DNA from 2 places in the Intestinimonas sp. UBA1698 genome. Region 2 is predicted to be linked to the other one. Evidence: predicted binding sites of a transcription regulator. Region 2 holds the regulator's gene; the other holds the start of a gene.
The links. The regulator HrcA, encoded in region 2, represses chaperone genes, less so after heat shock. The targets are predictions, from matches to a motif close to TGTTAGCACTCNNNNNNNNNGAGTGCTAACA.
Positions count from the first base shown of each region.

Region 1: a site for HrcA is predicted at 2,107-2,137, ahead of B3H64_RS03910 (Hsp20/alpha crystallin family protein). Genes of this name have one in related genera too.

Region 1 is NZ_DCJO01000017.1:39,815-44,023, forward strand. Features, by position in the region: gene clpB (ATP-dependent chaperone ClpB) at 1-1,369, opposite strand, end outside; gene B3H64_RS03910 (Hsp20/alpha crystallin family protein) at 1,478-1,906, opposite strand; gene B3H64_RS03915 (pyridoxal phosphate-dependent aminotransferase) at 2,214-3,410, shown strand; gene B3H64_RS03920 (ECF transporter S component) at 3,462-4,034, opposite strand.
Region 2 is NZ_DCJO01000004.1:31,530-35,738, reverse strand. Features, by position in the region: gene dnaK (molecular chaperone DnaK) at 1-1,447, opposite strand, end outside; gene grpE (nucleotide exchange factor GrpE) at 1,537-2,103, opposite strand; gene hrcA (heat-inducible transcriptional repressor HrcA) at 2,121-3,185, opposite strand; gene B3H64_RS00955 (D-alanyl-D-alanine carboxypeptidase family protein) at 3,462-4,209, shown strand, end outside.

The sequences.
Region 1 (4,209 bases), on a different contig from region 2:
CCCGCAGCTCGGCCAGCTCCTTCTGGAGCTCGGCCAGGTGCTCCCGGGACAGGGCGTCGTCCTCCTTCTTAAGGGCGGCCTCCTCGATCTGGAGCTGGATGATCTTCCGCTGGATGACGTCCAGCTCGGTGGGCATGGAGTCGATCTCGGTGCGGATCATGGCGCAGGCCTCGTCCACCAGGTCGATGGCCTTGTCGGGCAGGAAGCGGTCGGTGATATAGCGGTTGGACAGGGTGGCGGCGGCGATGATGGCCCCGTCGGTGATCTTCACACCGTGGAACACCTCGTAGCGCTCCTTTAAGCCCCGGAGGATGGCCACGGTGTCCTCCACCGTGGGCTCGCTGACCATGACGGGCTGGAACCGCCGCTCCAGAGCGGCGTCCTTTTCGATATACTGGCGGTACTCGTTGAGGGTGGTGGCGCCGATGCAGTGGAGCTCGCCCCGGGCCAGCATGGGCTTGAGGAGATTGCCCGCGTCCATGGCGCCCTCGGTCTTGCCGGCGCCCACGATGGTGTGCAGCTCGTCGATGAAGAGAAGAATCCGCCCCTCGGACTTCCTGACCTCACTCAGCACGGCCTTCAGCCGCTCCTCGAATTCGCCGCGGTATTTGGCCCCGGCGACGAGGGAGCCCATATCCAGGGCGAAGATGGTCTTGTCCTTCAGGCTTGCGGGCACGTCCCCCTTGACGATCCGCTGGGCCAGGCCCTCGGCGATGGCGGTCTTGCCCACGCCGGGCTCGCCGATGAGCACGGGGTTGTTCTTGGACTTCCGGCTCAGGATGCGGATGACGTTTCGGATCTCGTCGTCCCGGCCGATGACCGGGTCCAGCTTGTTCTGCCGGGCCCGCTCCACCAGGTCGGAGCCATACTTCTTCAGGGCGTCGTAGGTCTCCTCCGGGTTGTCGGAGGTCACCCTCTGGTTGCCCCGGACGGCGGTGAGGGCCTTCAGCACCCCCTCCCGGGTGATGTTGTAGGTGCGGTACAGGTCCTTCAGGGAGGAGTTGGCGGTATCCAGCAGGGCCAGGAACAGGTGCTCTACCGACACGTACTCGTCCTTCATGGACCCGGCGATGGACTCAGCGGTGCTGAGGGCCTTGTCCACATCCGGGGCAATGTAGATTTTTCCCGCCTCCCGGCCGCCCACGCTCACCCGGGGGAGCTTCTCCACCTCAGCCCGGACGGCGGCCTCAAAGCTGGGCACCGTCAGGCCCAGATTACCCAGAAGCTGGGGGATCAGGCCGTTTTCCTGCTTCAGCAGGGCGTAGAGCAGATGGGCCTGCTCGATCTGCTGGTTGCCGTACTCCTGCGCGATGGTCTGGGCGGACTGGACGGCCTCCAGGGATTTCTGTGTAAATTGATTCAGATTCATAGGTCTGTACGCTCCTTTCGTGGGGCGAAAAATTTGGGATAAAAAATGGGGCGCCGGCCGCGGGCCGGCGCCCCACGCTCTGGGGAACGGACTGTCAACGCTGGGGGGTTACTCAATGGCGATCCTGCGGGTCTCCGGCACGGCGGGGACGGTCTTGGGCAGGTTCAGGGTCAGGATGCCGTTGCTGTAGGCGGCGGTGATGCCGTTTTCGTCGATGCCCGTGACGTCGAAGCTGCGGCGGAAAGAGCCGTACCGGCGCTCCCGGCGGATATACTGGCCTTTCTCGTCCTTGTCCTCCTTCTCCTCCTTGTGCTGGGCGGAGATGGTCAGGATGCCGTCCTTCACATCCAGGGAGATGTCCTCCTTGTCAAAGCCGGGCAGCTCGGCTTCTAAAACGAACTTGTCGTCCGCATCCTTGATGTCGGTGCGGAAGGCGGGAAGATTGGCGCTGCTGTTGCCGAAGAACTTACGCTCAAAGTTGTCGAACACATCAAAGAAATTGTCCTCGTGACGCTCAAACGGAACCATACCAAACATAATGGAAAACTCCTTTCACAATACAAAAGACGATGTTAGCAATCAAATGATTCTTGTGCTAAAACCTGACGTTTTTCATGGCGACCATCCTCTTTCCGGGAATCAAACCCGCCTCCGGGCCATTCCCTTCTCTTTATTTCTGAGCTTAGTATAGTGTGATTCTGTGAACAAATATACAATAAATTATGTCCAGATTGTAAACTTAGCACTCTATACGTAAGAGTGCTAAGTTCGGATTACCTCTTTTCTTTTTTGCTTTGCCGTGCTACAATGTGGTCAATCTTTTCAGGACACGGAGGTCACAGCAATGAGCAATCTGCCGCAGGACCTGGTGCAGATGGGCACCAAACGAAACATCATGCGGGAAATCCGGGAATATGGACTGCTCCGCGCCCGGGAGGTCGGGGCGGAGAACGTGCTGGATTTCTCTCTGGGCAATCCCTCCGTGGCCCCTCCGGCCCAGGTGAACGACACCATCCGGGCCATCCTGGACTCGCCCGAGGGGGCCTCCATCCACGGCTATACCACCGCCCAGGGCGATTGGTCCGTCCGGCAGGCCCTGGCGGACTCCCTGTCCCGCCGCTTCGGCGGGAGCTACGGGCCCGGCGACCTGTACCTGACGGTGGGGGCGGCGGCGGCTCTGTGCTGCTGCTTCCGGGCCCTGGCCTGCCCCGGCGACGAGTTCGTCCTCTTCGCCCCCTTCTTCACCGAATATACCTACTTCGTCTCCGGCAACGGCGGCAAGCCGGTGGTGGTCCCCCCGGACTACGCCACCTTCCAGCCCGACCTGACCGCCTTCGAGTCCGCCGTCGGCCCCCGTACCAAGGGCGTGGTGGTCAACTCCCCCAACAACCCCTCCGGCGTGGTCTACTCCGCCGACACCCTCCGGGCCATCGCCGCCATCCTCCGGCGCAAGGCCGCCGCTTACGGCCACCCCATCTACCTCATCTCCGACGAGCCCTACCGTGAGATCGTCTTTGCCGGCTTCTCCACCCCCTGGCTGCCCGATTTCTACGACGACACTCTGGTGTGCTATTCCTATTCCAAGTCCCTATCCCTGCCCGGTGAGCGCATCGGCTATATCCTGGTCCCCCCCGCCGCCGCGGAGCACGACGCGCTCTATGCCGCCGTCTGCGGGGCCGGCCGGGTGCTGGGCTACGTCAACGCCCCCAGCCTGTTCCAGCGGGTGGCCGCCGCCTGCGACGGGCTCACCGCTGACCTCACCGTCTACCAGACCAACCGGGACCTGCTCTACCACGGCCTGACCGGCATGGGCTACACCTGCGTGGAGCCCGGCGGCACCTTCTACCTGCTGCTCCAGTCTCCCGAGCCCGACGCCGCCGCCTTCTGCCAGCGGGCCCGGGAGTACGACCTGCTCTTCCCCCCCACCGACGACTTCGCCTGCCCCGGCTGGTGCCGCATCGCCTTCTGCACCTCCACCGAAACGGTCCAAAGGGCCCTACCCGTCTTTGAACGGCTGGCCAAGGAATACGGACTGTCATAAAATAAGAAAAACAGAGCCGGACAGCAAGCTGTCCGGCTCTGTTCCTCCGTCTCAGGCGGTTTTCAGGCTCAGTCCGCTGCGGCGCAGCGCCGCCCGCAGGGCGATGCACAGGGGCGGGGCGGCGATGATGGCCACCGCGGCGTTGAAGATGGAGGCGGGGAACTTCAGAGGCAGGGCGGCCAGGGCCACCATGGGCTGGAGCCCCTCCACCAGGACGCCGTCGTAGGCCACGCTCTTGAAGAAGTAGAGGATGTAGTAGGCCACGCAACCCAGCACGGCCCCCAGCAGGCATCTGGGGTAGGCCAGCTTCTCGTCGTTGACATACCGGGCCACCACCAGGCCCGCCACCGTACCCATTAGACCCTTGGTGAGAAAGGTGATCCAGCACTCGGCGGCGTAGAGGGGGTTGGTCAGGTCATAGAGGGCGGAGCCCAGGCCGGAGGCCAAGCCGCCGATGGGGCCCAGCAGCAGGCCCGACAGGCAGCAGACGATGTTGGCCAGGGTGAAGGAGGTCCGGCCTCCGATGGCGATGGGCATGATGATGCGGGCATAGTTGCTGGCAAAGACCAACGCGGTCATCATCCCCAGGAAGGCCAGCTTCCGGGTGGTAAAACGCTGTTTCATAATGCACACTCCCTTGATCGTTTGGTTGCGTTTCTCTCTGCATGTTCCGTGGAAAGAAACCCGGTTGGGTTTCTTCATCGGACCTCATTATAGCAGAAACTGACTATAGTTCAAATGCCAGATTCAGAAAATTTGATAAGGTCAGTTTGGGCCACAGTGGACAGGACCGGCGGGG
Region 2 (4,209 bases):
TGTCCTCCTTGGACATGTTGGTGGAGGAGGTGATGGTGATGTGCTGCTCCTTGCCGGTGCCCAGATCCTTGGCGGAGACATTGACGATGCCGTTGGCGTCGATGTCGAAGGTCACCTCGATCTGAGGCACGCCGCGGCGGGCCGGGGCGATGCCGTCCAGGTTGAACCGTCCCAGGGTCTTGTTGTACTGGGCCATCTCACGCTCGCCCTGGAGCACATGGACCTCTACGGAAGTCTGGTTGTCGGCAGCGGTGGTAAAGGTCTGGCTCTTCTTGGCGGGGATGGTGGTGTTGCGCTCGATGAGCTTGGTCATCACGCCGCCCATGGTCTCGATGCCCAGGGAAAGGGGGGTGACGTCCAGCAGCAGCAGGCCCTTCACGTCGCCCACCAGCACGCCGCCCTGCAGCGCCGCGCCCATAGCCACGCACTCGTCGGGGTTGATGCCCTTGAAGCCCTCTTTGCCGGTGAGCTTCTTCACCATGTCTTGCACAGCGGGGATACGGCTGGAGCCGCCCACCAGCAGGACCTTGGACAGCTCGCCGGAAGAGAGGCCGGCGTCGCCCATGGCCTGCTTGACGGGGCCGGCGGTGGCCTCCACCAGATGGGCAGTGAGCTGGTCAAACTTGGCCCGGGTCAGGGTCAGGTCCAGATGCTTGGGGCCGGTGGCGTCGGCGGTGATATAGGGCAGGTTGATGGCAGTGGAAGTGACGCCGGACAGCTCGATCTTGGCCTTTTCGGCGGCCTCCTTCAGGCGCTGCATGGCCACCTTGTCGCCGCTGAGGTCGATGCCGGTGTCCTTTTTGAATTCAGCGGCCATCCAGTCCATGACACACTTGTCGAAGTCGTCGCCGCCCAGGCGGTTGTTGCCGGCGGTGGCCAATACCTCGATAACGCCGTCGCCGATCTCCAGGATGGACACGTCGAAGGTGCCGCCGCCCAGGTCGTAGACCATGATCTTCTGGTCGGACTCCTTGTCGATGCCGTAGGCCAGGGCCGCGGCGGTGGGCTCGTTGATGATCCGCTTTACTTCCAGACCGGCGATGCGGCCGGCATCCTTGGTGGCCTGGCGCTGAGCGTCGGTGAAGTAGGCGGGGACGGTGATGACGGCCTCGGTGACGCTCTGACCCAGATAGGCCTCGGCGTCGGCCTTCAGCTTCTGGAGCACCATGGCGGAGATTTCCTGTGGGGTGTAGTTCTTGCCGTCAATGCTCACCTTAAAGCTAGAGCCCATCTCGCGCTTGATGGAGCTGATGGTCCGGTCGGGGTTGGTGATGGCCTGGCGCTTAGCCACCTGGCCCACCATGCGCTCGCCGTCCTTGGAGAAGGCCACCACGGACGGAGTGGTGCGGTTGCCTTCCGCGTTGGGGATGACGACGGCGTCGCCGCCCTCCATGACGGCCACGCAGGAGTTGGTGGTACCCAGGTCAATGCCGATGATCTTAGACATAATATATTCCTCCAATAATCAAGAAATTGGTTTTTACAAAAGAAATGCGGAGAAGCCGAAAACCGGGCGTTGGGGCGTGGCGGCCTGCCTCAGTTGGCTACCTTCACCATGGCGAACCGGATGACCTTGTCGCCCAGCTTGAAGCCAGCCTGGAACACATCCACGATGGTGTTCTCGCCAGCCGCTTCGTCCTCCACATGCATGACGGCGTTGTGGAGGTTGGGATCGAAGGACTCGCCCAGGGCGGGAATCTCCGAGATACCCAGCTTAGTCAGGATCTCCCGGAGCTGAGTCATGGTCATCTCTACGCCCTTTTTGAAGGCCTCGTCGGCGGTCTCCTGCTTCAGGGCCCGTTCCAGATTGTCGTAGACGGGAAGGAAGGCGGTGAGGGCGTCGGCCTTGGCGTCGGCGTAGATGCTCTCCTTTTCCTTCTGGCTGCGCTTGCGGAAGTTGTCGTACTCGGCGGCCAGCCGGAGGTACTGCTCCTCCTTGGCGGACAAGGAAGCTTTCAAATGCTCCAGCTCCTCCGGCAGCGGGTCCTGGGTTCCGGCGGCGGGCTCCTCCGGAACGATATCCTCCGGGACCTCGGCGCTCTCCGCGTGCTCTGACGCGGCCTGAGCGGCCTTCTGCTCCTGGTCTTTTTCACGTTTGCTCATGATGATTTTTCGGCCTCCTATCGGTCATCGTGCTCGGGGTCCTCCCCGGCGGGGGGAAGCCCGCCCTTGCCGAACATGCGGGAGAGACCCTCCGCAAAGTAGGAAAGACGGGCGGAAATCTTGGCGTAATCCATACGGGTGGGACCCACAACGCCCACGACGCCGCGCATGCCGTCGCCGATGTCGTAGCTGGCCATTACCACGCTGGTGTCCTTCAGGGCGTCCACCACGTTCTCCGGCCCGATGAGGATCTCCATAGGGTCCTTGTCGGGCATGGGGAAGCGGGCGGCGTCCCGGTCCTCGGACAGATAGGTCATCAGCGGCGCCGCCCGGTCCAGACTGTGGTACTCCGGGTGGGTCAAAAGGCTGGCAATGCCCGCCGTGTGGACGGTGCGCTGCTCCAGACTCTCCAGCACCTCCACGGCGAAGGAGACCACCAGAGAGATGAGGCCGTAGGCCTCGCCCGCCGCGTGGGAGGCCACCCGCATCAGCTCGGGGGTGATCTCGTCCAGCGTCAGACCGGTAAAGGTGGCGTTGAGAAGGGTGTTCAAAAGCTGGAGCTGAGCCTCCGACAGGTCGGAGGGCAGGCGCACCAGCCGGTTGCGTACCACGTTGGTGTCGGTCATGACCACAATGATGAAGGCGTCGCGGTCCACCATCAGCAGGTCGAAGCGCCGAATGGTGATCCGGTCGCCCCCGGCGGCCAGGGCAAAGGAGGGGTAGCGGGTGAGTTGGGAAATGATCCGCCCGGCCTGATCGATGACCTGGTCCAACTCCCGCATTTTCATGTGCAGCGCCTCATTGAGCCGCTTGGTCTCCTGCGCTGACAGGCGGTAGTCGGTCATCAGTTCATTGACGTAGATGCGGTAGCCCTTGGGAGAGGGGATGCGTCCTGCGGAGGTATGGGGCTGCTCCAGCAGGCCCAGGGCCTCCAGATCGGCCATCTCGTTGCGGATGGTGGCCGACGAGACGTTCAGTCCCGGCAGAGAGGCGATGGCCTTGGAGCCCACCGGCTCCGCCGTCTCAATGTAGTTTTCGATGATGGCGCGGAGGATTTTCTTCTTCCGGTCGCTCAGATCCATACCGCGCTCACCTTCTTTTTAAAATCGGAAGCGCCATCGCGCCTCTTTTAGCACTCATTATCCCTGAGTGCTAATGTAAATCTACCACCGCCCCGGGGAAAAGTCAATAGGAAGGTTGTAAATTAAATGTGAACGCTAAAAATGTTTGCAAAAGTGGGGCTGGATTGCCAAAACACCGCAGGGGCGCAGGGAAATTTTCGCAGGTGGCTGCCCGCATAGAACAAGGGAGATTTTCACATCCTTTTCCATAGAAGATGAACATGGAGGGAGATCCCGATGAAAAAATGCGCCGCGGCCCTGGTGGCCGCCGTTCTGCTGATCCTGCCCGCCGCCGCCGTCTCCGGTGGACCGGCGGTGGAAGCCGGTTCCGCCATCCTGATGGAGAAGGAGACCGGCACGGTGCTCTACGAAGCGAATGCCCACGACAAGCTGGAGCCCGCCAGCGTCACCAAGGTCATGACCCTGCTGCTGGTAATGGAGGCCATCGACGACGGGCGGCTCAAGATGGAGGATATGGTCACGGTTTCCGCCCAGGCGGCCTCCATGGGCGGCTCCCAGGTCTACCTGAAGGAGGGGGAGCAGATGACCGTCCATGATATGCTCAAGGCGGTGGCGGTGGTGTCGGGCAACGACGCCGCAGTGGCCCTGGCCGAGCACATTGCCGGCAGCGAGGAGGGTTTTGTGGAGCGGATGAACCGCCGGGCGGCGGAGCTGGGCATGGCCGATACTACCTTTATCAACTGCACCGGACTGCCCGCCGCCGGCCACCTGACCTCCGCCTACGACATCGCCGTCATGTCCCGGGCGCTCCTGGCCCACCCCGGCATCCGGGAGTTCACCACCATCTGGATGGACTCCGTCCGGGACGGCCAGTTCCAGCTCGCCAACACCAACAAGCTCATCCGGTTCTATGAAGGGGCCACCGGCCTCAAGACCGGCTTCACCGATTCCGCCCTCTACTGCCTGTCGGCCACCGCCGAGCGGGACGGCATGGAGCTCATTGCCGTGGTGATGAAGTGCCCTA